3 regions of the Rhizobium sp. AG207R genome follow, and region 3 is predicted to be linked to each of the others. Evidence: predicted binding sites of a transcription regulator. Region 3 holds the regulator's gene; each other region holds the start of a gene.
What was found. The regulator PhoB, encoded in region 3, activates phosphate uptake and scavenging genes when phosphate is short. The targets are predictions, from matches to a motif close to TGTCATNNANCTGTCAT.
Positions count from the first base shown of each region.

Region 1 (9,990 bases), on a different contig from region 3:
CGCCAGTCCGGCACACCTGGCTTCCGCATCGCCAGCCTAGAAGCCCATGCCGATCTCCTGGAAATTGCCCGCAAGGATGCCGCCTATCTCATTGAGCGCGATCCGGAGCTCACCAGCGAGCGTGGCAGTGCGGTACGCACCCTGCTCTATCTCTTCCGTCGCGACGAGGCGATCCGGTTCCTGCGAGCGGGGTGAGCGGATGGACGCGTTAGCCGCGTCCATCCCTGTCTCTCACGACATTACTTTGCGGCGAGGCCGGGAATGGTGACCTGGAACACCTGGAACATGGTGTCGACATCGGCACCGCTTTCATCCTTGTAGGCGGCTCCGACCTGGAAACCGTCCTGGGTGATGAAGTCGTTATCATTGGCAACGAACAGGAAGTAGTCGTCGGGCAGCTTCGGATCCTGAACGCTGACGATCGACATGGCCTCCCACTTTTCCGAGAGGTTGTTACGGTCGTTCGGCGCGCCATTGTGCAGACCGAAGCGCGCAAGATCGGCGCTGTCGTTGATGTCGATGAACTGGCTGACGACAGCCGGCTTGACGGAGGGATCAAGAACGCCCTTTGGCGCGACAGCCGTGTCGCCGTCGAACTTGCCGCCGGCAATATCGGTGGCAGCGGACACATCGACGGCAACGATGCTACGATAGAGCGACTTATCGCCCTTCTGGCCATAACCATTGTTGCTGTCGCGCGCCAGCATCAGGAAGCTTGTCGGTGAGAGTGCCACGATTTCGCTTTGCGCGGCGACGGCCGTCTTGCCCTTTTCATTGGTAAAGACAGGCAAAGGCACGACATATTCGTGCACCAGTTTCAGATGGTCGAGATCGGCGGCATCATAGACCAGGGCGCGTGTATTCTGCCTGGTAGAGCTGGAATCGCCACCGTCCTGGCGGGTCGCGGACTGAAGCACGACAATCAGGAACTTGCCGTCCGGCGTCAGGGACATCCCCTCGAAGCCCTGATTATTTTGGCGCCCGCTGGTCGGATCCTTCGGATCGGGCGCGGCTTCACCGGGACCGGGATTGTTCGAGGAAAAATTCACGGCGCCGTGGCGCATTGGCAGATACGCCGCCGGCGGTGCCGTGGCCGAGATCATGCGCCCGTCTGCCGAGAAGCGATAGATGTAAGGACCGTATTCGTCACTGATGAACATCGAACCGTCGGGCAGCCGAGCAATAGCTTCGTTATCGAGCGAGATCTTGCCGTTCGGTGCCTGCGGCAAAAGCGGCATACCGCTTTCTGCCTGGCGAACGCCGTTGGCGGGGTCGAGGCCGGTGGTTTCGTTGCCCTTGTTGTCTTTCAAAAGCAGAGTATCCGCGAGCTTGGCCTCGACGCCCGACTGTTCCTGGCCGGCCGGCGGCGTCGCGCCGGGAGCGACCGGAGTCAGCTTGATATCGATGGTGTTGAGACGTCCGCGATAATCGGTGGTGCCGGCGACATTATAGCCGCGGTCCGGCAGCAGCCAGAGCGAACCCTTATAGGTGCCGTCGGCATTGCGGACCCAGCTCTTGGTGTCGATCGACATTCCCGAACCGGAACCGAAGGTCTCGCCGAACTTGTCGCGCAGATTGGCGGGGATACGACCGACCGCGACACGTCCCTTGTTGACGAGCGTCACGCCCTGGACTGCGATGGAATTATCAGCAAGCGCCGCGACTGGTGCGGAAAAAACAAATGCTGCCAGCGCGGCCGACAACAGCGGCAAGCTCTTCGAATGCATATATTTCAAGACAATATCCTCCAGTGAAAATATGTATGGAGACAATGAGATCCATCTCCGACCCGCTCTCAAGCCGCGTCGAAAAACAACAGCCGGGGTCGAAACTCCGAATGTTCGATGATGAGATGCATCCGATTGCCTGTCCCGTAGGACGATCTAAGGCGTCAATATGATAGAGACATGACAGCTCGCGTGATACGCGAGGCCAGGCAACCTACGACAGGAACGGGAGCGTTTCTAAGTCAGCGATTTTATCGGAACGGGCCTGGGCAGCCCCTTCGCCGCGATGAGCTCTTCCTTGTATTCGGGCGATACAAGTCCGCCCGAGATCAGCAGTTTGGCGCCATCCTCCGGGCTCATGTCGAGCACCGTGATCTTTTCGCGTGGAACGAAAACCAGAAAGCCGGCCGTGGGCACAGGTGTCGGCGGCAGAAAGACCGCCACCATGTCCTGACCCATGGCATTGAATTTCGAAGCAATCTCACCCTTGGCATCGGTCGATATGAATACCATGGACCAGAGGCCTGGGCTTGGATATTCGATCAGCCCGACCTTCTTGAAGGATGTGCCCTGCTCTTTCAACACAGTCTCGAAGATCTGTTTGACGCTCTTATAGATGGTCCGCACCAGCGGCACGCGGTTGACGATCGACTCCCCGAAGCGGACGATGCTCTGGCCAATCAGGTTCTTGGCGAGGAAACCAACGATCGTGATGAAGATCATCGCGATCACCAGGCCGGTCCCCGGAACGGCGAAGTTCAGATAGCTTTCAGGATCGTAGCGCGCGGGAATATAGGGGCGAACCCAGCTATCGGCCCAATGAACGACGGACCAGGTCAGCCACAGGGTAATGGCGATCGGGGCGCAGATAATCAGGCCGGCCAGGAAATTGTTTCTGATCCGCGTGGTTACGGACATTTTGATGAGTTTTTCAGTCATTCGCCGCTCGAAAACTCCGTTCCGCCGCCTACTGCTACCCGGCAAATCCTCCCCACCATCTCAGAATGGGAATCGTGCCAGAAATCAGTGCGGCATACAACCCGCCAGCTGCGTCCGCGAGCCGAACAAACGTCCGGCTCACGATGACGTGACGGCAAATGCGGGACGGAAGTTGTCCTATTCCACGGTGACCGATTTAGCGAGATTGCGCGGCTGATCGACGTCCGTGCCCATGAAGACGGCCGTATGATAGGCAAGCAATTGAATCGGCAGCGAGAATATGATCGGGGCGATGATCTCGTCGACGACGGGCAAGGTGATGGTCGCCATGGTCGGCAATGTCGAGGCTGCCGCGCCAAGCTCATCCGTGATGAAGATGATTCGGCCGCCGCGCGCCGCCACTTCCTGCATGTTGGAAACGGTCTTGTCGAAGAAGCGGTCATGCGGAGCGATGACGATGACGGGCATATTCTCGTCGATCAGCGCGATCGGCCCGTGCTTCAATTCGCCGGCCGCATAGCCTTCGGCGTGGATATAAGAGATTTCCTTCAGCTTCAGCGCGCCTTCCATGGCGAGCGGGAAGCTGGTGCCGCGACCGAGATAGAGCACATCCTTGAACTTCGAGATTTCGCGCGACAGGCTTTCCATCTGCGGCTGGATGATATTCAGCACATTCGCCATGATACGCGGCATCTCGACGAGATGGCGCACCATTTCCTGTTCATCCTTGGCGCTGACCGTGCCGCGAGCAACGCCCGCTCCGATCGCGAGCGATGCGAGAACCGCAAGCTGGCAGGTGAAAGCCTTCGTCGAGGCGACGCCGATCTCGGGACCAGCCAGGATAGGAAACACCGCGTCGGATTCGCGCGCGATGGTCGATTCCCTGACGTTGACCACGGCGCCGATCTTCAGGCCGTTGTCCCGGCAATAGCGCAGCGAAGCCAAGGTATCCGCGGTTTCGCCGGATTGGGAAATGAACAGCGCCGCTTGCGACGGCGACAAGGGCATTTCGCGATAGCGGAATTCGGAGGCCACATCGATTTCGACCGGAAGACGCGCATAGCGCTCGAACCAGTATTTGCCGATCAGGCCGGCAAGATAGGCGGTGCCGCAAGCCGAAATCGCAAGGCCGGACACGCCGCCGAAATCTATGGCCGAGACATCCGGGCGCACGCGATGGCTGGCGAAATCGACATAGTGGCTGAGCGCGTGGGAAATGACTTCCGGCTGCTCGTAGATTTCCTTTTCCATGAAGTGACGGTGATTGCCCTTATCGACCACATAGGCGGTCGCTTGGGAAATCTGCCGCAGCCGGCTCACTTCCTTGCCGCTGAAATCGAGAATGGTCGCGCCGGCATGGCTAACGATGGCGCAGTCACCATCGACGAGATAGGTGATTTCGTTGGTGAAAGGCGCAAGTGCGATGGCATCCGAGCCGAGGAACATCTCGCCCTTGCCGTGGCCGACCGCGAGTGGCGGGCCAGAACGCGCCGCCATCAGCGTGCCGGGATCGTTTTGAAACATCACGGCCAATGCATAGGCGCCCGTCACACGGTTCAGCATTTTCAGCATGGCCGAACGTGCGTCCAGGCCTTCGCGAACGTATTTCGCCAATAGATGAGCGACAACTTCCGTATCCGTTTGCGAAGCAAATTCCTGGCCTTCGGCCTTCAGTTCTTCGCGCAGCTCGGAGAAGTTCTCGATAATGCCGTTGTGGACGACAGCAACACCTTCGACGAAATGCGGATGGGCATTGGTTTCATTCGGAACGCCGTGGGTTGCCCAACGCGTGTGTGCAATGCCGGTCGTGCCGGGCAAAGGATCCGACTCGAGGCGCTTTTCCAGATTGAACAGCTTTCCTTCTGCGCGGCGGCGATCCATCACGCCGTCGTGGATCGTCGCAACTCCCGCCGAATCATAGCCGCGGTACTCGAGCCGCCGCAGCGCGTCCACCAAGCGCTCCGCCACAGGCTTCGTTCCGACGATCCCCACAATACCGCACATACAGCTCTCCGTCTGGCCTCAGATATGAGGGCAAGTCCTAATCATTCCTGCGATTTTCTCAATTGCCGTCACGGTCACTTTCGATTTCTGACCGTTACGTCGACACGCGAGTTTTAGTGGCCGCCCTTCTTCGCTGCCTTGATGGCAAGAGCTCGCTCGCGGATTGCCTTGGCTCGCTCTGGCTTTACTTCCTGGCGAGCCCGGCCAAAAGCCAGCGCGTCGGCCGGAACATCATCGGTGATGACACTGCCGGAAGCAATATATGCGCCGTCGCCGATGCGGATGGGCGCGACCAGCGATGAGTTGGAACCGACGAAAGCATTGGCGCCAATATGCGTCTCATGTTTGTTGACCCCATCATAGTTGCAGGTAATCGTGCCAGCGCCGATATTGCTGCCGGCGCCGATCGTCGCATCGCCGATGTAGGTCAGGTGATTGACCTTGGCACCCTCGCCGATCTTGCCGTTCTTGACCTCGCAGAAATTGCCGACCTTGGCACCGCCGGCGAGATCCGCGCCCGGACGCAGCCGCGCAAAGGGCCCAACCGTCGCGCCGGCGCTGACATGGGCGCCCTCAATATGCGAGAAGGCATGGATGACCGCGCCCCCCTCGATCACCGCACCGGGACCGAAAACGACATTTGGTTCGATCAACGCATCCTGGCCGATCACGGTGTCATAGGCGAGGAACACGGTTTCTGGCGCCACCATGGTCACGCCCGACAGCATAAGCTCCTGCCGGCGCCGCTCCTGCCAGAGGCGCTCGATGAAGGCGAGCTCGGCCCGGTTGTTGCAGCCAGTCATTTCGACCTCGGGCGCATCGACCGCAACGGCGCGGCCGCCCAGCGAGCGGGCGATCTCGACGAGATCGGTGAGATAATATTCGCCCTTGGCATTGTTGTTGCCGATGCGGTCGAGAAGCTCCAGCGCCTTGCGGCCATTGATCGCCATCAGCCCGCTATTGCACCACTTTATCGCCAGTTCGGCATCGGTGGCGTCCTTGGCTTCTCGAATGGCGATCAGTTCGCCATCCTTGACCAGCAAGCGGCCATAGACGTTGGGATGCTCCGTATGAAAGCCGATGACGACGATGTCATTGCCATCGGCCAGTCCCTGGCGGGCCGCACGAAGCGGCACATCGGTCAGCAGAGGGACGTCTCCATAGGCAACGATAATATCATCATATCCGCGGGCAATCGCCTCGCGCGCCGCCAACACGGCATGGCCCGTGCCGAGCCGCTCCTTCTGCAGATAGGATTCGACGGCAATATCGCCGATCGATGCTGCCGCGCTGACCTCATCCGCATCGCGCCCGACCACCAGAGCCGCCGCTGAAATCCCGGTCCTGGCGATCGCCTCCATGACATGAGCGATCATCGGACGCCCGGCAATCGGGTGCAGGACCTTCGACATCGACGACTTCATGCGGGTACTGTCGCCGGCGGCGAGGATGATGGCGAGGCAGCTGCGTTCCATTTCAAGCTCCGAGATATACGGTCAAGCGCCGCCCAGGGGCCGGGCGACTCCCCTCATATCAACAAGTCGAGCGATGAACTACGGCGAAATTGAAGGCGACCTTCAGGCTTCGGCAAGAGCCTCGAAAGCTTCGAGAACATGTTGGCGCCCATCGATGATCACAAATTCCATCGCCTTATGGGCCGAAAGGCCGTCACGCGCCGCTATCGCGTCCACTATGGCCATATGCGTATCCGCAATATTGGCGAAGCCATTGGTTGAAGGCGGTGCGCTCATGCGGAACATGCCGACGAGTGCAGCTTCGATAAGTCCGCCCAGCGATCGCATGAATGGGTTCTGCGAAGCCTCCGTAATTGCCAGGTGGAAATGCAGATCGGCGACCGCGAGGCTATCGGAGGTATGATGCGGCGCTGCCATGGCAGCGGCAAGACTGCGGAGCAGTTCGATGTCCTCTCGACTGGCCCTTTCCGCAACGAGGCTTGCGGCAAAAGGCTCGAATGCCATGCGTATATCGTAAAGATGGAGAAGGAACTCCTTGTTGACGCCGCTTTCGAAATGCCAGTTGAGCACCTCGTTGTCGAACATGTTCCAATGGATCTTCTCGGTGACCCGCGTGCCGACGCGCGCACGCGGCACCACAAGCCCCTTTGCGGCCAAAGTCTTCATACTCTCACGCAGGACCGTGCGCGATACCTTGAATCGTTGCAGAAGCTCGCTGTCGCCAGGAAGAATGCTTCCGATCGGAAACACGCCGGAGACGATCGCCTTGCCCAGCTCATCCACCACCTGAGCGTGGCTCGTGCGCGATTTTCCCTCTGATTTTCCGGTCTCAAGCAATCGGTCGCGCAAGCGCTCTGTCCCTCCCTCAGGCATATCGTCGATTCAAGCGGGAAAGCAGCAGGAGACCCTTCTGCATCAGAATAAAGGCAAACAGCAACAAGCCGATCAATATCTTCGTCCACCAGCTGGAAAGCGTTCCATCGAAGGTGATGTAGGTCTGAATCAAGCCCTGTATGAGAATTCCGATGAGTGTTCCTCCGACGAACCCCGCTCCTCCCGTCAGCAGTGTTCCGCCTATAACCACGGCAGCGATCGCATCGAGTTCGACGCCGACCGTGGCAAGCGAATATCCCGCTGAGGTATAAATGGAAAAAACGATTCCGGATAGACCGGCGAGAAAGCCGGACAGAGCGTAGATCTGGATCGTCGTTCTTCCCACGGGCACGCCCATCAGTTCCGCGGTCTGCGCCCCCCCACCCAGCGCGTAGACATTGGCACCGAAACGGGTGCGATGCGCCAGCACGATGCCGCCGGCAAAGACGAGCAGCATGAGACCGCCGATCAAGGTCAGCCGGCCGCCGCCGGGCATCAGCCAATAGAGATCATTGAGCTGAGAGTAGAAATCATGCTCTATCGGAATGCTGTCGATCGACAGCACGAAGGCAATGCCCCGCGCCAGGAACATGCCGGCCAGCGTCACGATGAAGGGCGGCATGCTGAGATAGTGGATGATGGCGCCCATGCCGGCGCCAAAAATTGTCGTGATCACGAGGACCAGAGCGAAAGCGATCAGGGGATGGATCGTGGTATCGCGAAGGACGATCGCCAGGAACACGCCGGTAAAGGCAATGACCGATCCGATGGACAGATCAATTCCGCCGGAGATGATGACGAATGTCATGCCGACAGCTGCGATACCGAGAAAGGCATTATCGGTCAAAAGGTTGCCGATCACGCGCGTCGACAGCATGTTGGGATACTGTGTCACGCAGCCGGCATAAGCCAGAATGAAGATGACGATGGTCGCAAGCAGCGGGAGATATTTCGAATTCACTTTGCCTGCTCCTTTTGCACCATCTGCCCCTCGCCGCGCCGGCGCCAGAAGAATGCGGTTGCGGACTGCATGGCGGGGGATTGGATGACCAGAATGACGATGACGATGATCGCCTTGATCACCAGATTGAACTCCGGCGGAAAGCCGGAGAGCAGGATGCCTGTATTGACCGATTGAATGATCATCGCGCCGATCAGCGAACCGACGATGCTGAAACGGCCGCCAAGCAGCGAATTGCCACCAACCACGACCGCAAGGATCGCGTCCAGCTCAAGCCACAGACCGGCATTGTTGGCGTCCGCACCCTTGATATCGGCCGTGACGATGATGCCGGCGATGGAGGCACAAAGGCCGCTCAATGCGTAAACCGCAATCAGCAGGACCGGGGTCCGGATACCGGACAAGGTGCTTGCCCGGCGATTGATGCCAATGGCTTCGACCAGCATTCCGAGAGCTGTGCGCCGCACCAGAGCGATCACCAGAAGCGCAGCGACAAGCCAGATCACGACAGGCATCGGCAGGGCGGCGAAGGAGCCGCTGCCAAGGAAGATCAGCCCGTCATTGTTGAAGGTGAGGATCGCCCCCTCAGTGATCAATTGCGCAATGCCGCGGCCGGCCACCATCAGCACCAGCGTCGCGATGATGGGCTGGATATCGAGTACAGCGACGAGGAATCCGTTCCAGAGTCCACATGCCAGACCGATGCCGATCGTCAAGAGCAGCGTATAGGAAAGCGAGTAGCCGGCAACAATCGAAGAAGCCGCGACAGCACCGCAAATCGCGATGACCGCCCCGACGGACAGATCGATCCCTTTCGTGGCGATGACCAGCGTCATGCCGATGGCGAGCAGCGCTACCGGCGCACCGCGATTAAGTACGTCTACCAAGCTCCCGTAGAGTCTTCCGTTCTGAACTTCCAGATGAAAGAAATGCGGGAACATGATGAAATTCAACAGAAGAATAACCGCGAGTGCAATGAGCTGAGGCATCAGCCGAAGCAAGGAGGTTTTGATGGGCGAGCTCATGCGTCCTCCCGCGTCTTTTGAGCCGTAGCGATAGCCTCGACGATATTTCCGGCCGTTATCTCACTGCCGGTCAACTCAGCAATATGTTCGCGGTCGCGCAGGACGATGACTCGCGAACTATAGGCGACAAGCTCCTCGAGTTCGGATGAAATGACCACCAGGGACATTCCCTGCCGGCAGAGATCCTCGATCAATCGGATGATTTCCGCATGGGCACCGACATCGATGCCGCGCGTCGGTTCATCCAGGATGAGGAAGCTCGGATTGGTCGCCAGCCAGCGCGCAAGAATCGCTTTCTGCTGGTTACCGCCTGAAAGGAGCCTGATCGGCTTTTCCCGGTCGGTCGTGCGGATATCCAGCGCCTTGATGTAGCGATCGGCGATGGCGTTCTGCTCGCTGCGCGGCAAGGGCCTTGCCCAGCCGCGCCTTGCCTGCAGCGCCATGATGATATTTTCGCGAATGGAGAGATCACCGATGATCCCATCGGTCTTGCGATCTTCCGGACAAAAGCCGAAGCCGCTCTTGATCGCGGCGCGCGGACTGGAAAGTGCAACGGGCTTGCCTTCGATCTTCGCCTCGCCGCTGTCGGCGCGCTCAACGCCGAAGAGCACTTCGGCGGTCTCCGTCCGCCCCGAGCCGAGCAGGCCGGCAATGCCGACCACTTCGCCGACGCGCACCTCCATGTCGAACGGCTTGATCTTGCCGCGCTTGCCGAAATTCGTGAAGTGATATTTGACCGGGCCGCTTTCCGTCTCGCTCTGCTTGATCGTGCTTTCAGTCTCGGCGAGTTCGCGGCCAAGCATCATGGCGATCAGGGTCTGCCGCGGAAGACCGTCCGCCTCGCGGGTGCCGACCAGCCGGCCGTTGCGGAGAACGGTGATGCGATCGCAGATTTCGTAAACCTGCTCCAGGAAATGCGTAATGAACACAATTCCCAGTCCGCGCTGTTTCAATCGCCTGACAATACCGAACAGCATCTCTACTTC
Region 1 is NZ_JAEPVT010000009.1:187,125-197,114, reverse strand. Features, by position in the region: gene recG (ATP-dependent DNA helicase RecG) at 1-195, shown strand, start outside; gene JJQ51_RS22180 (esterase-like activity of phytase family protein) at 240-1,727, opposite strand; gene JJQ51_RS22175 (DUF502 domain-containing protein) at 1,965-2,666, opposite strand; gene glmS (glutamine--fructose-6-phosphate transaminase (isomerizing)) at 2,844-4,670, opposite strand; gene glmU (bifunctional UDP-N-acetylglucosamine diphosphorylase/glucosamine-1-phosphate N-acetyltransferase GlmU) at 4,784-6,145, opposite strand; gene JJQ51_RS22160 (FadR/GntR family transcriptional regulator) at 6,248-6,994, opposite strand; gene yjfF (galactofuranose ABC transporter, permease protein YjfF) at 7,011-7,979, opposite strand; gene JJQ51_RS22150 (ABC transporter permease) at 7,976-9,004, opposite strand; gene ytfR (galactofuranose ABC transporter, ATP-binding protein YtfR) at 9,001-9,990, opposite strand, start outside.
Region 1: a site for PhoB is predicted at 1,897-1,913, ahead of JJQ51_RS22180 (esterase-like activity of phytase family protein). Genes of this name have one in related genera too.

Region 2 (9,990 bases), on a different contig from region 3:
GCCGATCGGCGAAGACCAGAACGGCAAGCCGGTCTATCTGAAGGACATCTGGCCGACCTCGCACGAGGTTCAGGAGTTCATCCAAAAGTACGTCACCCGCGAGCTTTATGAAACCAAGTATGCCGACGTCTTCAAGGGCGACGCCAACTGGCAGGCCGTGCAGGTTCCTCCGGGCCAGACCTATGCGTGGGACGACAACTCGACCTATGTGCAGAACCCGCCCTACTTCGTGGGCATGGGCAAGAAGGGCGCCGGCGTTTCCGACATCAAGGGCGCGCGCGTTCTTGGCCTCTTCGGCGACAAGATCACCACCGACCATATTTCTCCGGCCGGCTCGATCAAGGCTGCCTCGCCGGCCGGCTCCTACCTTATCGACCATGGCGTCGGCATTGCCGACTTCAACCAGTACGGCACGCGCCGCGGCAACCATGAAGTCATGATGCGCGGCACGTTTGCCAACATCCGCATCCGCAACCACATGCTCGGCCCGAACGGCAAGGAAGGTGGCTACACCATCCATTATCCGTCCAAGGAAGAGACGTCGATCTACGATGCGGCCATGCAGTACAAGGCCGAGGGCGTTCCGCTCGTCATCTTCGCAGGCGTCGAATACGGCAACGGCTCCTCGCGCGACTGGGCTGCCAAGGGCACGAACCTGCTCGGCGTGCGCGCCGTCATCGCCCAGTCCTTCGAGCGCATCCACCGCTCGAATCTTGTGGGAATGGGTGTCATCCCCTTCGTCTTCGAGGAAGGCACCACCTGGGCAAGCCTCGGCCTGAAGGGCGACGAACTCGTGACGATCGAAGGCCTGGAGAACATCAAGCCGCGCGAGCGCAAGATCGCCAAGATCACCTATGGCGACGGGTCGGTGAAGGATGTTCCGATCCTCTGCCGCATCGATACGCTGGACGAGGTCATCTACGTCAACAATGGCGGCATCCTGCAGACCGTTCTGCGCGATCTCGCCGCCTGATAGGTATTAAACGCTGTTATGGGAGGCCGCCGGAAAACTCTTCCGGCGGCCTCTTGTTTTTCACGGTGATGTGTACTGCGAGACTTCTGCTCACTCCGGCCTCACCCCATCGTGACTTTGCGTCATCGCGTTAAACTATTATCTCTTGTTTCAGATTTTTCGGGCTTGATGTGGCCTGGTCGCCCCAAGAAGCGCGAGTTTTGCAGAGCCCGTGTAGGCAGACGGCGCTCGAGATTGGATGCAGAGGTAAGATAGAATGCGCCTTCGATTTTTGGCTCCACTTCTGGCAGGCATTGGGCTCGCAAGTTCGCTGCATGCGCAGGAGGCTCCGAAGATCAAGGGCGTCGTCGAACTCTTCACCTCGCAGGGTTGCGCTTCCTGTCCTCCCGCCGATGCTGCCTTCCGTAAGCTGATCCGCCAGGGCAATGTCGTGGCGCTCGCCTATCACGTCGATTATTGGAACTATCTCGGCTGGAACGACACGATGGCATCCAAGGACAATACGGCGCGCCAATATGCCTATGCCCGTACGATGGGGCGCAGCGGCGTCTATACGCCGCAAGCGATCGTCAATGGCAGAGATCACATGAACGGTGCCGATCTCGATGCCATTAACGTCAAACTTGATGATTTTCAGCGCCTTGGCGAGGGGTTGACGGTTCCGGTCAGTGCTGCCATGAAGGGTGACGAGCTCGAGATCAAGATCGGCGCTGGGCAGGGCAAGGCGAATGTCGTTGCCGTCTATTTCGACAAGGAGCAGATGGTGGCGCCGAAAGGCGGCGAAAACAACGGCCAGCAGATTGCCTATATGCACGCGGTATCCGATGTCGAAACAGTCGGCATGTGGGACGGCAAGGCCATGAGCCTCGTGCTGCCGTCCACCGTGCTGGATAAGGCTGGCCGGCGAGGCCTTGCGATTCTGCTGCAGTCGTCGACATCTTCAGGCGATCCGGCTGCCATTCTCGGGGCGACTGTTCTGACGGTAGGCTCGGACGGCTGAACGATTTTTCCAGCTTTGCCGGAGGTCTTCCATTTTGAACTGATTCCAAAAGGGGTCCCTATTTTGGCTGGCGCCAAAAAGGGGAGGTGCCCGGCGAGGACGCATTCGGGGCTGGGGTTTAATCGATGCGCCCCGGCCGGGCCGTTTGACGCGGCGGCGCCAAACGGCTGCCTATACTTCCTGTAAATTGGGCGTCGTTTTGTCTGAAATGCGGCGTTGACGAGGTGCTTTCACAGCCGGGAAAGAAATTGTGAGTCGCCAGCCGTCTTGCAATTTGATGCGGCTGAGGCAAACTGTCATTCTCCTGTCATGAGATAGCCCTTGGGGGATTGATGACTGATCAGCCGGATTTGAGACACGGTGAAAGCCGTTCCGTCGATACCAATTCATCCGTCGTCGTTGATCTCAGAGAATACAAACAGAGCAAGGACCCGCTGCCGGTGACCTTTCATCGCCGGGAGCTGGATGCAATTCTCTGGATCTATGGCCGCATGGTCGGTGAGGGCGAGTGGCGCGACTACGCCATCGACCATTTGAAGGACAAGGCGGTTTTCTCCGTCTTCAAACGCTCCGGCGAAATGCCGCTCTTCCGCATCGAAAAGAATCCGAAGCTTTCAGCCAAGCAGGGCGCCTTCTCAGTCGTCAATACCAACGGCATGATCCTGAAACGCGGTCATGACCTGAACCAAGTGCTGAAGGTTTTCGACAAGCAGCTGAAGCTGGTGGAGAAGTAATTTCTCGTCATTGGCTGTGTGCTTGTGGCGAGTGCGGCACCCCCCTCTGTCACTTCGTGACATCTCCCCCACAAGGGGGGAGATTGTTGGGAGTTTGCGGCACATCTTTCCAAACCAATAACCTGCAGTTTCTGCAACCCCCATCTTCACTTTAGGCGCACGCGTGCCACAAGTTGCCAATCTCCCACCTTGTGGGGGAGATGTCACGAAGTGACAGAGGGGGGTAGCAGAGGTTCGGCATAAAGGCAGCTCGACACTACCCCCCAAACAATGTCCCAGGATAGACCGATGGATCCGGATCGCTCTCCGCGCCCTCGCCCAACGCCTTCTGCATTAGCATGGTATCCAGCCAGCGGCCGTGCTTGTAGCCGGTACCCTTGAGCAGCCCCACTTCGGCAAAGCCTGCCGCGCGATGTACGGCGATGGAGGCGGGGTGGGCGCCGCCGATGACGGCGATCATCTGGCGGAAGCCGAGCGTCTGGCAGTTTTCCACCAGGGCATGGAGCAGCAGTCTGCCGATGCCGCGCCCGCGCGCCTCGGGCGCCAGATAGATCGAATCCTCCACCATCCAGCGATAGGCCGGCCGCGTGCGGAAAGCGGAGGCATAGGCATAGCCGAGAAACGCACCGATATCGTCTTCGGCGACCAGATAGGGATAGCCCTTGTCACGAATTGCCTCGAACCTGGCCGCCATTTCCTCCTGGTTCGGCGGCGTGATTTCATAGCTTGCCGTGCCGTTCAGAACGGAATCTCTGTAGATGGCGGTGATGTGGGGAAGGTCGTCTAAGGTTGCACTGCGGAGGCTGACGGACATTGTTTCTATTGCCTGATCTGCGAATTTGCGACGGTTGCCATAAAATCGCAGCGCTTGTGCCCAGGCAAATAAAAAAGGCGGCCGAAGCCGCCTTTTCGTGTCTCATTTCATGCTGCAATTAACGGCGGTTGCCGAGGAACTGCAGCAGGAACATGAACAGGTTGATGAAGTCGAGGTAGAGCGACAGGGCGCCCATGATCGCCTTGCGGCCGGCCACGGTCACGTCGTCGGCTTCGTAGTACATTTCCTTGATCCGCTGCGTATCGTAGGCGGTGAGGCCTGCAAAAATCAGGACGCCGATCACGGAGATGGCGAACTGCAGGGCGGACGAAGCCAGGAAGATGTTGACGAGCGTCGCAATGATCAGGCCGAAAAGGCCCATCATCAGGAACGAACCCATCGCCGACAGGTCACGCTTGGCCGTGTAGCCGTAGAGCGACAGCGCGCCGAAGGAGGCGGCGGTCACGAAGAAGGTCTGCACGACGCTCTGGCCGGTGTAGATGATGAAGATCGACGACAGCGACAGGCCTACCAGCGCGGCGTAGACCCAGAAGGTCGTCGTCGCGGCGGCCACGCTCATGCGGTTGATCCTGAAGCTCAGGAAGAAGACCATTGCGAGCGGGGCGAGAATGACCACCCACTTCAGCGGGCTCAGATAGATCGCCTGGCCGAAGGCCGTGATTTGTCCGTTTGCGAAAGCGAGCGAGAAGGAGAGATAGGCGGCAACACCCGTGATCGCCAGACCCAGCGCCATCAGGTTATAGACCTTGAGCATGTAGGCTCGAAGGCCCTCGTCTATCATCTCACCGGATTGCGCACCGCTCTGCGCCCGGTTTTGGTAATTGCGAAAGTCAGCCATGTTTTCCTCTTTCAAGCTCCGATTTGATTACGGTGTCGGGTCTTTCAAGGCCCAGGCGCCGCTGCGGAGCTCAGCATGCCTGCACAGAATATGAGGCTTTCGGGCCTCATACACAAGGGTCAAGCGATCCGGCGCATGTTAAATCGATGTAATATCGAGCCGTTTTGCCGGCTTCCGGTTCGTCTCCGTAACGAATCAGAGTTCGCGCAGAACAGGCGCTGCTTTCTGCCCAAGAATCCGCCAAGTACCGATCAAGCCGATACCGACCGTCAAAATCAGCGCAATAGCCAGCGTGGAGAAAGCGACATCGGGCAGAAAGGCAGAAGGTAGCCGCATGATGCGGCTGACGATGTACCAGGCGGATGCGGAGCCGGCGATCAGCGCGAAGATGGCGGTTGCGGCGCCCAGGATCAGATATTCGTAGCTGAAGGCACGGATCAATGTTGCCCGCGTCGCGCCGAGCGTCTTGAGGATGACGGCATCATGCGTGCGGGCGCGGTTGCCGGCCGCGAGCGCACCGGCCAGCACCAGCACCGAGGCAATGAGTGCGACAGAGGCAGCGGAACGAATGGCCGTCGCCAGCTGTCCCACGAGCGTGTTGACGACATCGAGCGCATCCTTGACGCGGACGCTTGTGATGGTCGGGTAGCTATTGGTGACCTTCCTCAGGATCGCCGCTTCCTGTTCCGAGGTGGCGGAAGTATCGGTCAGGGTCGCGAGCCAGGCGTGCGGAGCGCCCCTGAAGGTGTTGGGCGAGAAGATCATCACGAAATTGATCGACAGCGACTGCCATTGAACCTTGCGGAAGCTGGCGATCCTGGCGGTGACGTTGCGGCCAAGCACGTTGACGGTAACTTTGTCGCCGAGCTTCAGGCCGAGCGCCTTGCCTTCCTCTTCGGAAAAGGAGACCAGCGGTTCGCCGCTATAATCCTTGTCCCACCATTTGCCTTCCGTGATCGAGGCGTTTTCTGGCACTGTATCGGCATAGGTGATGCCGCGGTCACCGCGGAGCACCCATTGGCCTGCGGCCGGCACCTTCATTTTGGTGACATCCTCGCCGTTGAAGGCGACGATCCGGCCGCGCAGCATTGGCGCCTCGACAAGCTTGCCCTTGGGGTCGATGTCGAGGACGATCTTGCGGAAGCCTTCCAGTTCCGGCCCCTGAATATCGACGAAGAAGAAGTTCGGCGCCTGTTCGCTCATGCGCCCCATCAGCTCGCGGCGCATATTCCCGTCGATCAGTGTCAAGGTCACCAGCAGCGCCAGCCCAAGGCCGAGCGACAGCACGACGGACGAGGTGAGCGCGCCCGGCCGATGAATGTTGCCGATCGCCAGGCGCAGCGCGGGCGAGCGCACGCGCGGGCTGCGGCGGGCAAGCCAGGAGAGCAGGGCTGCCACCAGCCGCAGCACGACGAAAGCGCCAGCGATCGAGACGACGAAGACGACTGCGATGAAGCGGTCATAGGCGGTGACGATCGCCAGGGCTGCAAGTGCCGCCATTAGGACGCCGGCAGCCAGGAGATAGGGCCAGCCGGGCAAGCGTCGCGCTTCGAAGCCCTGCTCGCGAAACAGCGCCGTTGCCGGCACCTCGCGAGCATGGCCGAGCGGCGGAATGGCAAAGGCCAGTGTCGTTAGCAGGCCGAAGAGAGCGGCGAGCGTCAGAGCACCGGGATAGAGCCGCGGCGCGGTTGAAATCGGCAGGAATTCCGCCATGAATTGCGAAGCGATCATCGGCGCGATAGCGCCGAGGACGAGGCCAATTGCTATGCCGGCGAGTGCAATCACGGCGATCTGGATGAGATAGATCAGCACGACGACGAAGGCCGGCGCGCCGAGGCACTTGAAGGTGGCGATGGTCGTGCGCTTGGAATCGAGGAAGGCGCGCACGGCATTGGCAACGCCGACGCCGCCGACGATGAGCGCTGCGAGGCCGACGAGCGTCAGGAACTGCGAGAAGCGGGTGACGTTGTCGGCAAGCTGGGGTGCTGCGCGATCGCTGCTGCGGATCGACCAGCCGGCCTGAGGGAAGGCGGCATTGGCGCGCTCGGTGAGATTGCGGATGCCGGCCGCGGGATTGTCCATGCGGATTCGGTATGCTTGTTCGACGAGACTACCGGTCGTGATCAGGCCGGAAGCAATCAGGGCATCGCGGCTCGTGAGCAGGCGCGGCGCGAAGCCGAAGCCTTCAGATACCGCATCTGGCTCGCTTTCAACGGTGCCAGTAATGCGCAGCTTGGTGTTTCCAAGCAGCAGAGCGTCGCCGATCTTGAGGTTCAGGCGTTCGAGCAGCAGGGGAGCGACAACAGCGCCATAGGTGCCATCCTTGGCTGTAAGCAGCGTTGCGAGCGGCTGGTCCGGTTCCGCCTCGAATCTGCCGTAGAGCGGATAGGCATCGTCGACCGCCTTGACTTCGACGAGTGCCTGGTCCGAACCATCGGGCAGGCGCGACATGGAGCGCAAGCCGGTGGAACGGGAAACTTTCCCTAAGCTTTGGAGATAGGCGAATTCCTCTGGAGTTGCCTCGCGGTTGCGCAGTTCGAAGCGGGCGTCGCCCGCCAGCAGTGACTGGCCCTGCGTCGAGATTGCGTCGGTAATCGAGCGGGAAACGGAATTAACGGCGGCAATTGCGCCGGTGCCTAGCGCTATGCAGGCGAGGAAGATGTAGAAACCGCCAAGGCCGCCGCGCAATTCGCGCATGGCAAGGCGGAAGGCAAGCGGCAGGCGCAGTCCCGCCGCGCTCATGCAATCGCCGCCTGGTTGGCGCGCGTGCGCATGCTGTCGTTCTCGATCTCGCCGGAACGGACGCGGATCTGGCGCGAGCAACGGGCGGCAAGGGCGGGATCATGGGTGACGAGCAACATGGTCGTGCCGCGTTCGGCCTGCTGGGCAAAGAGCAGATCGGCGATCTGCCGGCCGGTATCGGTGTCGAGATTGCCCGTCGGTTCGTCGGCGATGAGGACGGCGGGCGAAGGCGCCAGCGCGCGGGCAATAGCGACGCGCTGCTGCTCGCCGCCGGAAAGCTGGCCGGGATAGTGATTGAGCCTCTCGCCCAAGCCGACCGCTTCCAGCTCGCGCCGGGCGATGTCGAAAGCATCCCTGACATTGGCGAGCTCCAGCGGCACCGCGACGTTTTCGAGCGCCGTCATGTTGGCGATGAGATGGAAAGACTGAAAGACGATGCCGATATTGCGTCCGCGGAAATCGGCGATGCGATCTTCGCTGAGGCTATGCAGCGGTGTGTCGCGGATCAGAAGTTCGCCGCTGTCGAGCTTTTCGAGGCCGGCCAGCACCATCAGCAGCGTGGACTTGCCGGAGCCGGAGGGGCCGACGATGCCGACGGCCTCACCCTCCATGACGGTGAGATCGATGCCCTTCAGCACGTGGACGGAGGCGGCGGCATTGCCGAGTGTCAAATCCGCCTTCTTCAGCTCGATGATGGTTTTTGCCAATGCGAACGCCCTATATATCAGAGAACATCAGAGACAATGGCGGGCGCGACTTGGCCCGAGCAGCGAATTTAGGAAATGGATCATGGGTTTTAAAGTTGCTGCACTTCACTTCGCTGTCATCACTTTCGGTCTTTTGTTTGGCGTAGTTCATGCCGCCGATGCACGCACCATTCAGCTGGTCGGCTTCGGCGATAGCCTGATGGCGGGCTATCAGCTGCCGCCGGGCGACGGCTTTCCCGCCAAGCTTGAGGCGGCGCTGAAGGCCAAGGGTTTGGATGTGGTGGTTGCCGATGCCGGTGTTTCGGGAGATACGACCTCCGGCGGCCTTTCGCGTATCGACTGGTCGGTGCCGGACGGCACGGATGGCGTGATCCTAGAACTCGGCGCCAACGATGCGCTGCGCGGCATTCCGCCGGAGCAGACGGAAAAGAACCTCGAGACCATGATCGAACGGTTGAAGGACAGAAAGATCCCAATGCTTCTCGTCGGCATGCTGGCGCCGCCGAACATGGGACCGGACTATGCCGATAAATTCAACCCGATCTATAAGCGGCTGGCCGACAAATATCAGCTTCCGCTCTATTCGTTCTTCCTCGATGGCGTCGCCACGCATGCGGATTTGCAGCTTTCGGACGGGATGCATCCGAACTCCAAGGGGGTCGATGTGATGGTCGAGCATATGTTGCCGGCTGTTATCAGTTTTGTAGGGACGATTGACGCAGGTGCGAAATAGATGCTTGCACCGACTGCAAATGCGTGATTCCCTACCTATACCTGCAAGAGATTCGGGGAGTGCTCGTCATGCCGAGACTTTTTACCGCCCTCGAAATTCCGCGCAATGCGGCCATGAGCCTGTCATTGTTGCGCGGTGGTCTCCCGGGAGCCAGGTGGATCGACGTTGAAAATTATCACATCACCTTGCGCTTCATCGGCGATGTCGATGGCCGCACTGCGGATGAGATCGTCGACCGTCTGGACCGGATAGATCGGCCTGAATTCCAGCTTCGGCTGGAGGGCATCGGTTCCTTCGGCTCCAAGAAACCGCATTCGGTTTGGGCCGGGGTCTCGCAGACGCCTGATATGTTCGCGCTGCAAGGCGAGATCGAGCGCATCTGCCAGCGGATTGGCCTGCAGCCGGACCCCCGCAAATTCACGCCGCATGTGACGCTTGCCAGGCTGAAATCCTCGCGCGTCGACGACGTCGTGCACTATCTCTCCGGTCGCGGCAATTTCTACACCGCGCCGTTTACGGTCGGGCGCTTCGTGCTTCTGTCCTCGCGCGAATCGGTTGGTGGCGGCCCCTATCTCACCGAAGAGATATTCCCGCTTCACGAGCCCCGCAGCACTTTCCCGGCTTTGGGTAACAGCGCGCTGCAGCCAGCCAAAAGCATGGTATAGACGGCTTCGAAATCCTCGCGGTCGCCGTAATAGGGATCGGGGATGTCCTTGTTGCTTCCGAGCGCCAGGGCATTGAAGAGATGCAGCTTGCCGAGCGCATCGGCAGGCGTTGATTTGCGCAAGTTCTTCAAATTGTCTTGATCCATTGCCAGGATCAGATCGAACTTGCCGAAATCGGCTGACGCTATGCGCCGCGCGCGCTGGTCTGTGATATCGATTCCGTGGCCAGCTGCAACCGCGATCGAGCGGCGATCGGGGCGCTCTCCCTGATGCCAGCCGCCGGTGCCGGCCGAATCGATGTCGAATTCACCGCCACGGCCGGCCTTGCTTGCCAGATGCCTGAATATGCCTTCGGCGAGGGGCGACCGGCAGATATTGCCGGCGCAGACGAAAAGTATCCTGTGACGATCCATGTTATCGTTTCACCGCCAGAGCTTTCCGCTTTTCTTCCAAATGCGAAAACGCTCTATCCTTTTGCTTTTACGCAATTCCGGACGGAAAAACCGCTACGCAGTTTTCCTGGAATTGCTTTAGAGAGGAGTGACTTGCCATGAAATACGACAAGCTGGACCGCGCGGCAATCGATGAAAATCTTGCGGAGCTTGGAGGTTGGGCGCTTGCGGATGACGGCCTTTCGATTTCGAAGACCTTCAAGTTCCGCAACTTCGTCGAGGCCTTCGGCTTCATGACGGAAGCCGCCCTTGCCGCGGAAAAATTCAACCACCATCCGGAATGGTTCAACGTCTATTCCCGCGTCGAGGTG
Region 2 is NZ_JAEPVT010000003.1:191,805-201,794, reverse strand. Features, by position in the region: gene acnA (aconitate hydratase AcnA) at 1-973, shown strand, start outside; gene JJQ51_RS08495 (DUF1223 domain-containing protein) at 1,230-1,973, shown strand; gene JJQ51_RS08490 (DUF2794 domain-containing protein) at 2,306-2,707, shown strand; gene JJQ51_RS08485 (GNAT family N-acetyltransferase) at 2,964-3,521, opposite strand; gene JJQ51_RS08480 (Bax inhibitor-1/YccA family protein) at 3,640-4,380, opposite strand; gene JJQ51_RS08475 (ABC transporter permease) at 4,576-7,122, opposite strand; gene JJQ51_RS08470 (ABC transporter ATP-binding protein) at 7,119-7,829, opposite strand; gene JJQ51_RS08465 (arylesterase) at 7,912-8,562, shown strand; gene thpR (RNA 2',3'-cyclic phosphodiesterase) at 8,631-9,227, shown strand; gene JJQ51_RS08455 (low molecular weight protein-tyrosine-phosphatase) at 9,158-9,640, opposite strand; gene JJQ51_RS08450 (4a-hydroxytetrahydrobiopterin dehydratase) at 9,778-9,990, shown strand, end outside.
Region 2: a site for PhoB is predicted at 2,268-2,284, ahead of JJQ51_RS08490 (DUF2794 domain-containing protein). Genes of this name have one in related genera too.

Region 3 (9,990 bases):
TTGCGAGCAATGACCGCAACCCCTCCTTATGCCAGGCGCTCAAACAGTCGGTTTTGATATCGACGGCCCCGCATGAAATATACTTTCCCGAATGGAGGGGGGAGGCACGGGCCATGCCAGAATCAGATGATAGCCGAAATGCCTTCCGATGAAAATTGCGGTCACACCCCCAGGGAACATAAGATGAAATGAGGAATTATATGAGCTGGAGATTTTGATCGGCGGGCTGCAGATATGACGGGCAACCTACAAGTGCACCTTTGGCTGCGGCAAGCGTTTCTTCTCACCAAAAGTGGAGAGAGAGGCTTCATGTCAGAGAATACCAAATGACAGACGATTTGAGATACTTCTTTCGACGTCTCGTTAACCTTCGTTATTAGCTGTAATAGCTAAATGCCGGGAAGGCTCTACCCGTTCACGCAAGTTTTCATCACGCCGTTCCTTGACGGAGCGGGCTGGTTATAGGATACCGCTAGATATCCCGCTCTTGGCGGGGGTGGTGGAATGCGGATAATATGCCGCGAATGTGGAAATGCTGAAGCGGCAGTGAGGCTTGGAGAAGCGCTCGGCGCTTCAGGGCAGTGGCAAGGTATCAGGCATGTATCGCGCCCTAACACGCGACATCGAGGTTGTCGTCGAACCTTTTTATCTGGAGGAGCAATCCGATCCGGACGACGATCGCTATGTCTGGGGATACCGCATCGTCATATCCAACCATTCGAAGAAGGCCGTGAAGCTGGTGACACGCTACTGGCACATCACCGACATGAATGGCATGGTGGATGAGGTGACGGGGCCGGGCGTCGTCGGCGAGCAGCCGCATCTGAAACCCGGCGATACCTATGAATATTCATCGGGCTGCCCGCTGGATACGCCGTCAGGCATGATGTTCGGCCATTACCAGATGGAAACGGACGACGGAGAGCAATTCCATGTCAAGATCCCCGCCTTTTCTCTGGATACGCCCAACCTGTTGCGCACGCTGAACTGAGCCGACAAAATCGGCACCGTCAGGCCGCCTCTATCTCCGACACGTCGAAGCGATACGTCGTAGAGCAGAATTCACAAGTGACGGCGATCTCGCCATTCTCCTGGCTGGCCTCGATCTCCTCGGCCGTGAAGCCCTTCAAGACGCCCTTCAGCTTGTCGCGCGAGCACGAACAGCGGTCATAGACGGCCTTCGGCTCGTAGACGCGTACGCCACGCTCGTGGAACAGGCGATAGAGAAGGCGCTCGGTGCCAACCTGCGGATCCGTCAGCTCATCGGCATCGATGGTTTCCACCAGGCTGCGTGCCTCCGCCCAGGCATCGTCTTCGACATGATCGCGCACGCCGGTATCGCCATCGCCGCCATGCAGGTCCGGCTGACGCATACGCTCGGGCGCTTCGGGCAGGAACTGCGCGATCAGGCCACCGGCCCGCCAGCGGTGACGCGGCTTGCCGTTCTCATCACGGTCGAAAAGTTCTGCCGCCCCCAGACGCACGCGCGTCGGGATCTGCTCCGACTGACGGAAATAGGTGCCGGCAATCTCTTCGAGCGAGGCGCCATCAAGCGCGACAATGCCCTGATAGGGCTGGCTGAAACGGCCCTGATCGATGGTGAAGGCGAGGACGCCCTTGCCGAGCAGCTGTTCCGGCTCGGTCCGGCCTTCGGCGACTGCCTTTTCCAGTGCTTCTTCGTCGAAACGGGCATAGGCGCGAACGTTTTCCGGCGTCGTGAAATCGGCAACCAGAAGGTCGACGGGACCGTCGCCCTTGGTCTGTACGGTAAACTTGCCTTCGAATTTCAGCGACGTGCCAAGCAGGACGGTCAGGACGATGGCCTCCGCCAGAAGGCGTGCAACCGGCGTCGGATAGTCATGCCGGGCAAGGATCGCGTCCAGCAGCGGACCGAGCTGTACGGCACGGCCGCGCACGTCCAGACCTTCCACCTGGAAGGGAACGACATGATCGTCACCGGCGAAATCAAACTGACCCAGCGTTGCGGCATTTTCGGCCATTGCTTTACTCCTACTGCGCCCGCGCCCTTGAGACGCGGTTTAATATCTTCAGATCGCGCCCAGGCACCAAGCAAGAATCGACTTTTGCGCATGAAGGCGGTTTTCCGCCTCATCGAAGACAACGGATTGCGGGCCATCGATCACCTCGTCCGTCACCTCCTCCCCGCGATGAGCAGGCAGGCAATGCATGAACAAAGCGTCTTTGCCGGCCTGTGCCATCAAAGCCTTGTTGACCTGATAGGGCTGGAAGACGTTGTGACCGCGTGCCCGGTGCTCCTGATTCATGGAAACCCAGGTATCGGTTACCACGCAATCGGCGCCGGCGACCGCACGGTCTGCATCATGCGAGAGCATGATTTCGGCGCCCTCGTTGCGGGCCCAGTTCAGATAGTGATCCTTCGGCTCAGAACCAAGGGGTACCGCCATATTCATGCGATAGCCGAAGCGTGCCGCACCCTCGATCAGCGAATGCAGCACGTTGTTGCCGTCGCCCGTCCAGGCAAGCGTCTTGCCCTTGATCGGGCCGCGATGCTCCTCGAACGTCATGATATCCGCCATGATCTGGCAGGGATGCGTATCGTCGGTCAGCGCGTTGATGACCGGAACGGTCGCATGTTCCGCTAGCTCCAGCAGGCGCGAATGATCGGTCGTGCGGATCATGATCGCATCGACATAGCGCGACAGCACCTTGGCCGTATCGCCGATCGTTTCGGCGCGGCCAAGCTGCATTTCGGTGCCGGAGAGGAACAGCGTCTCGCCGCCCAACTGTCGCATGCCGACATCGAACGAAACGCGGGTTCGGGTGGACGGCTTCTCGAAGATCATCGCCAGCATCTTGCCGGCGAGCGGCTTGTCGGCAGTGCCGGCCTTCTGCGCGCTCTTTCGCACGATCGCGTCATCGATGATGTTGCGCAGATCGGCAGCCGGAACGGCAGAGAGGTCGAGAAAGTGTTTCGGAGAAGCCATGTCCTTACCTGTGCTCCAGAAAAAACAATAACGCCCGCGTGGGGCAGGAACGCCCCGTCAGCGGGCGTTGAACTCAAGCCGATTTCTTGGTGCGGGCAGCGCGCGCACGCTCGGCGGCACGCTCCAGGCGGGCAAGACCTTCGCGTGCTTCTTCGGCGGTGACGACCAGCGGCGGCAGAAGGCGGATGACGTTATCGCCGGCCGGCACGCCGAGCAGATGCTCGGCACGGATAGCCTGCAGCAGCTCTGCCTGCGGAATGGCCGCCTTGATGCCGAGCATCAGACCTTCGCCGCGAACGTCCTCGATGATGTCAGGAAAACGATCCTTGAGCGAGGCGAGCCCCTGGCGGAAGACCAGCGAGACATCGCGCACATGCTGCAGGAAGCCTTCGGCAAGCACGATATCGAGAACGGCATTTCCGACCGCCATGGCGAGCGGATTGCCGCCATAGGTGGAACCGTGGGTGCCTGCCTTCATGCCTGAGGCGGCTTCTGCCGTCGCAAGGCATGCACCGAGCGGGAAACCGCCGCCGATGCCCTTGGCGACAGCCATGATATCAGGCTTGATGCCGGCCCATTCATAGGCGAAGAGCTTGCCAGTGCGGCCGACGCCACACTGTACTTCGTCGAGGATCAGCAGCAGGCCATGTTCGTCGCAGATCTCACGCAGCCCGCGCAGGAATTCGTTGGTGGCCGGACGGATGCCGCCCTCGCCCTGAACCGGCTCGATCAGGATTCCGGCCGTCGCATCCGTGATGGCGGCGCGCACGGCATCGAGATCGCCGAATTGTACCTGATCGAAACCCGGTGCCTTGGGTCCGAAGCCCTCGATATACTTCTCCTGGCCGCCGGCGGCGATGGTCGCGATGGTGCGGCCGTGGAAGGCGCCCTCGAAGGTGATGATGTGGAACTTTTCGGGATGCCCCTTGGCGAATTGATAGCGCCGCGCCGTCTTGATGGCGCATTCCAGCGCCTCGGCGCCCGAATTGGTGAAGAATACCTTGTCGGCGAAGGTCGCTTCCGTCAGCCGCTTCGACAGCTTCTCCTGACCGGGCACCTCGTAGAGGTTCGACAGGTGCCAGACCTTGTCGGCCTGGGCCTTCAATTCGGCGACGAGATGAGGATGGGCGTGACCGAGCGAGTTGACCGCGACGCCGGCTGCGAAATCGAGGTAGCGCTCGCCATTTTCGGTGACCAGCCAGACGCCCTCGCCTCGCTCGAACCGTAACGGAGCGCGCATATAGGTGTCATAAAGCGGCGTGGTCTCGGCCATGGCCATATCTCCTGATCACAACTTTAAGGACCGATCGCTTCGATTTGATGAAACGGGTCCGAAAAAATCAAAAATGCCGCCTTGCGGCGGCCCGGGCACTATTGATGTTTTGCATCGCGATGTCAACAAAACTGGCGTTTTAGCAGGTGCGAGATAGCGCTTGCGGGCAAAAGAGATAGGTTCGGCGGCGCCTATTGCAGAAATGCCACGCCTAGGCAGCAAGTTGGGGAAAACCTCGAAATCGATTCCTCAAGATTCTCGCGACTCTTGTCACGGAGTCAGCCTCACACTAGGTTAAAAAGCAATTGCTAGACTGCATGCGGCGGAACTAGTCACCACAATTTTAGAGCGTTTCGCGCCTCGTTCCCATGCGAGGCAATGGTGAGGGATTCTGCCATCGGAAACGCGACAGCGGAGACAGGGCATGAATTGGACAGACGAACGCGTCGAGAAGCTGAAAAAGCTATGGTCCGAAGGGTTGAGCGCCAGCCAGATCGCTGCGCAGCTCGGTGGCGTGAGCCGTAATGCCGTTATCGGCAAGGTGCACCGCCTGAACCTTCCTGGCCGAGCGAAGGCGGGCGGCACGGCAACCGCGACGCGCACGCCAAAGCGCAGTGCCGCGGCTCCCCGCGCAACGACCTACGGCTCGCGCGTCGCTACCCGCACCGTGGTCGCCCGCCAGCAGGGTGCAACCATGCTGAAGGAAGAGATCGAGATAGATTCCGTCAATGAAATTCAGTATCGCCCGGCATCGAACGTCGTCGTTCCGATCTCCCGCCGCCTCGGCCTGACGGAGCTGACGGAACGCACCTGCAAATGGCCGGTCGGGGACCCGCTGAAGGACGACTTCCACTTCTGCGGCAATGACAGCCCGGATTCGTCCCCCTACTGCACCTATCATCAGCGCATGGCCTACCAGCCGGTGCATGACCGCCGTCGCAACAACGGCTGAAAGTTACCGCAAGACAAAGAGAAACGGGCCCCTCGAGGCCCGTTTTTCTATTTCCGCCGCTATTTAGTAACACCCGAGCGGCGAGCCGCTCAGGCTTCCATGGAATAGCCCGCGCCGCGAACGGTGCGGATGACATCCTGCATATTGGAGAAATTGAGCGCCTTGCGCAGACGGCCGACATGGACGTCGACCGTGCGTTCATCGACGTAGATATCGTGCCCCCATACGCCATCGAGCAGCTGCGAACGCGAGAAGACGCGGCCTGGCGAGGACATCAGGAACTCCAGCAGGCGGAATTCTGTCGGCCCCAGCCGGACTTCGCGGCTCTTGCGGTGGACGCGATGGGTTTCGCGGTCCAGCTCGATATCGCCGCAACGCAGCACCGTGGAGAGAACCTCCGGGCGGGCGCGCCGCAGCATCGCCTTGACGCGGGCCATCAGCTCCGGCGTCGAGAACGGCTTGACGACGTAATCGTCCGCGCCGGTCGAAAGTCCGCGCACGCGCTCGCTTTCCTCGCCGCGAGCCGTCAGCATGATGATCGGCAAGCGCTCCGTCTCCGGCCGCATACGCAGCCGGCGGCAGAGCTCGATGCCGGACACGCCGGGGAGCATCCAGTCGAGGATCAGGAGATCGGGGATGCGCTCCTGGAGACGCAGCTCGGCCTCATCACCTCTGAGGATCGTGTCGACCTCGAAGCCTTCGGCCTCAAGATTGTAGCGCAGCAGAACGCTAAGCGCTTCCTCGTCTTCTACAACAGCAACTCTCGGAACCATGCGCCTATGGTCTCCTTTCTTCGCTTCCAGATTATTCCGTCACTGCGCCGACGGTGTTGGCGGTATCGTCCTTCGGGCGCTCGCCTTCCGGCTGAGCACCGGTCGCCATGTAATAGATCGTCTCGGCGATGTTGGTGGCATGGTCGCCGATGCGCTCGATGTTCTTGGCGCAGAAGAGAAGATGCGTGCAGGTGGTGATGTTGCGCGGATCTTCCATCATGTAGGTCAGCATCTCGCGGAAGAGCGAGGTGTACATGGCGTCGATTTCCTCGTCGCGTTCGCGGATCGACACGGCCTTATCGGGCGAGCGGGTCGCGTAAACATCAAGAACTTCCTTGAGCTGGCTCAGTGCCAGTTCGGAGAGGTGTTCGATGCCACGAGCGAGACGACGCGGCACGCCCGTGCCCTGAACGGCGATGACGCGCTTTGCGGTATTCTTGCCGAGATCACCGACGCGCTCCAGATCGGAGGCGATGCGGATCGAGCCCATGATTTCGCGCAGGTCCGCTGCCATCGGCTGACGACGAGCGATGGTGACGATCGCCTTGTCACCAACTTCGCGCTCGGCATGGTCGAGAACGACGTCGTCGGAGATGACCTTCTGGGCCAGGGCCGCGTCGCTGTTGACGAGAGCGCGTACGCTGTCGCTAACCATCTGCTCGGCCAGGCCGCCCATTTCGGCAATGCGGCGCGTCAGAAACTTCAGGTCTTCGTCATAGGCAGAGAGAATGTGAGTGGAGACCATTTTTCTATCCTCAAGTGAACTGTGTGAAAGGAGCCGCGCGCCTGCCATCATCAACCAAAACGGCCCATGATGTAATCCTGCGTGCGGAAATCGTCGGGATTGGTGAACATCTTATCGGTGTCGTTCTCCTCGACCAGGTGGCCGAGATGGAACATTGCGGTACGCTGCGAGACACGAGCGGCCTGCTGCATGGAATGCGTCACGATGACGATGGTGAAATTCTCCCGAAGCTCGTGGATGAGATCCTCGACCTTGGCGGTTGCGATCGGATCGAGCGCAGAGCACGGCTCGTCCATCAGGATCACCTCCGGGCTGACCGCAACGGCGCGCGCGATGCAGAGGCGCTGCTGCTGGCCGCCCGACAGGCTCGTGCCGGCGTCATGGAGCCGATCCTTCACCTCACCCCAGAGACCGGCCTTCTGCAGACTGGTTTCGACGATATGCTCGAGATCGGCCTTCGAGCGATGCAGGCCATGGATGCGCGGGCCGTAGGCGACATTCTCGTAGATCGACTTCGGAAACGGGTTGGGCTTCTGAAAGACCATGCCGACGCGGGCGCGCAATTCCACGACATCGATGCTGTCGTCGTAGACATCCTGATCGTCGAGCGTGATCTTGCCGGTGACGCGGCAGGTCTCGATCGTATCGTTCATGCGGTTGAGGCAACGCAGGAAGGTGGACTTGCCGCAGCCGGAAGGGCCGATCAGGGCCGTGACCGTATTGGCGCGGATCTTCAGATTGACGTCGAAGAGCGCCCGCTTGTCGCCGTAGAACACAGAAACGTCCTGGCCGATCATCTTGTAAGGGATCGTCGTCATCTTCTTGGCCAAGGCTCTTTCGCTGGCAGCTTCCGTCATCATGTTCATTTCGTGCGCCCTCCCTTACCAGCGCCGCTCGAAGCGGCGGCGCAGCAGGATGGCGCCGATGTTCATCGCGACGAGGAAGAAGAGGAGCACGATGATGGCGCCGGACGTTCTTTCGACGAAGGCCCGCTCGGCTTCGCTCGCCCACATGTAGATCTGCACCGGCAGCGCCGTCGAGGGATCGAGCGGCGATGCCGGATAATTGGCAACGAAGGCGACCATACCGATCAGAAGCAGCGGCGCGGTCTCTCCGAGCGCATGGGCAAGCCCTAGGATCGTGCCCGTCAGAATGCCAGGCATCGCGAGCGGCAGAACATGATGGAAGACCATCTGCATGCGCGATGCGCCAAGACCGAGCGCTGCGCTGCGGATCGACGGCGGCACGGCACGCAAGGCCGAGCGCGTGGCGATGATGATCATCGGCAGCGTCATCAGGCTCAGTACAAGGCCGCCGACCAGCGATGCCGAGCGCGGCAGCCCCATCATGTTGATGAAGACCGAGAGACCCAACAGGCCATAAACGATCGAGGGGACGGCAGCGAGATTGTTGATGTTGACCTCGATCAGATCCGTCAGCCGGTTCTTCGGGGCGAACTCTTCCAGATAGATCGAGGCGGCAACGCCGACCGGCAAGGCAAGTACGAGAACGGTCAGCATCAGGTAGAGCGAGCCGATCAGCGCGACACCAAGCCCGGCGGCTTCCGGCCGGCTCGAATTGCCCGACAGAAAGAGACCGCTGTTGAAGGCCTTATGAAGCGCGCCGCTTTCGCTGAGTTGCTTCATCCATGCGACCTGGCGGTCGGAAATCTTGCGATCCTTCTCGCTGACGGTCAGATCGATCTGCCCCTTGTTGGCGGAATCGATGTTGGCGCTGGCCAGGAATGTGACGCTCTGTGTCGTCCCTATGATAGAGGGGTTGGCAACGACTCTGTCGCGCAACACGATCCTGGCGCTGTCCGACACCATCGCCATCGCCTCGCGTACAAGCGTGCGATTGGCCGGATCGATGCCAAGCGCTTTCACCAACGCATCGCGCACCAGTACGGGGTAATTGGCAGCGATCAGCACCTTCGGATCGTTCATGCGCTTACCCGTCGGGTCGATTACCTTCTCGGTGAATTCGATCGGCAAGGTGATCGAAGTCTGGACAAAGGCGGTATAACCAGTGCGGACCACGGTCGAGACCAGGATGATAAGGAAGACGAGACCGAAGATGACGGCGGTCATCCCATAGGCGCGAAAGCGACGCTCGGCGGCATAGCGCCGCTTGATGCCGATATCTCGGTGCACAGACGCACCCGGCGTCAGACCGCGCGGCATGTTGAGCTGAGAGGAAGATACGACGCCGCTCATTCGTATTGCTCCCTGTATCGACGGACAATGTAGAGCGCATAGACGTTGAGGCACAGCGTCAGGCAGAACAGCGTGATGCCGAGGGCGAAGGCGACGAGCGTCTGCGGCGAGGTGAATTCCAGATCGCCGGTCAGCTGATTGACGATCTTCACCGTGACCGTCGTCATCGGCTCGAAGGGATCGAGCTGCATGCGCGCGGCAACGCCTGCGGCCAGTACCACGATCATGGTTTCGCCGATCGCCCGCGACGCGGTCATCAGCAGCGCGCCGACGATGCCCGGAAGAGCCGCCGGCAGGAGCACGCGCTTGACCGTTTCCGACCGCGTGGCGCCGAGGCCCAAGGAGCCGTCGCGCAGCGAGCGCGGCACCGCCATGATGATATCGTCCGACAGCGACGAAACATAAGGGATAAGCATCACGCCCATGACAAAGCCAGCCGTCAAAACGCTCTGCGCCTCGATGAAGCTTCTGTAGTTTCCGGTCATCAGCCCGTCTATCTCGGCGGAGATATCGCGCAGGAAGGGGCCGACTGTGACAAGGGCGAAGAAGCCGTAGACGATCGTTGGAATGCCGGCCAGAACCTCCAGCATCGGCTTGGCGATGGAACGGACGCGAGCCGAGGCATATTCGGCCATGTAGATCGCGGCAAACAGGCCAATAGGCACGGCAAAGAGCATGGCCACGAGCCCGATATAAATCGTACCTGCCAGGAGCGGGATCAGACCGAAGGTGCCCGAGGTCTGCGCGCCGGCGCCGGTGAAGCGCGGGTCCCAGACGGTGCCGAAGAAGAACTCGCTGGCCGGCACTGCGCTGAAGAAACGCGCCGCCTCCGAAAGCATGGAAACGACGATGCCGACCGTTGTCAGCACCGCAATGGAGGAGGCAACGATCAGAGCTCCGAGAATGACCTGCTCGACCCGGTTGCGGGCGCGAAAACGCGGCGCAATCGCGCGAAGACCATGGACTGCGCAAAGCAACGACAGGACGATCGCCGCTACCGACATGATCATGCGGCTCAATTCACGCATGCCATTATATCTATTCGCGGCCTCGATCATGTAGCCC
Region 3 is NZ_JAEPVT010000002.1:673,218-683,207, forward strand. Features, by position in the region: gene apaG (Co2+/Mg2+ efflux protein ApaG) at 599-991, shown strand; gene JJQ51_RS07230 (Hsp33 family molecular chaperone) at 1,011-2,000, opposite strand; gene argF (ornithine carbamoyltransferase) at 2,049-2,966, opposite strand; gene JJQ51_RS07240 (aspartate aminotransferase family protein) at 3,040-4,239, opposite strand; gene JJQ51_RS07245 (GcrA family cell cycle regulator) at 4,664-5,191, shown strand; gene phoB (phosphate regulon transcriptional regulator PhoB) at 5,281-5,964, opposite strand; gene phoU (phosphate signaling complex protein PhoU) at 5,996-6,709, opposite strand; gene pstB (phosphate ABC transporter ATP-binding protein PstB) at 6,760-7,575, opposite strand; gene pstA (phosphate ABC transporter permease PstA) at 7,591-8,925, opposite strand; gene pstC (phosphate ABC transporter permease subunit PstC) at 8,922-9,990, opposite strand, start outside.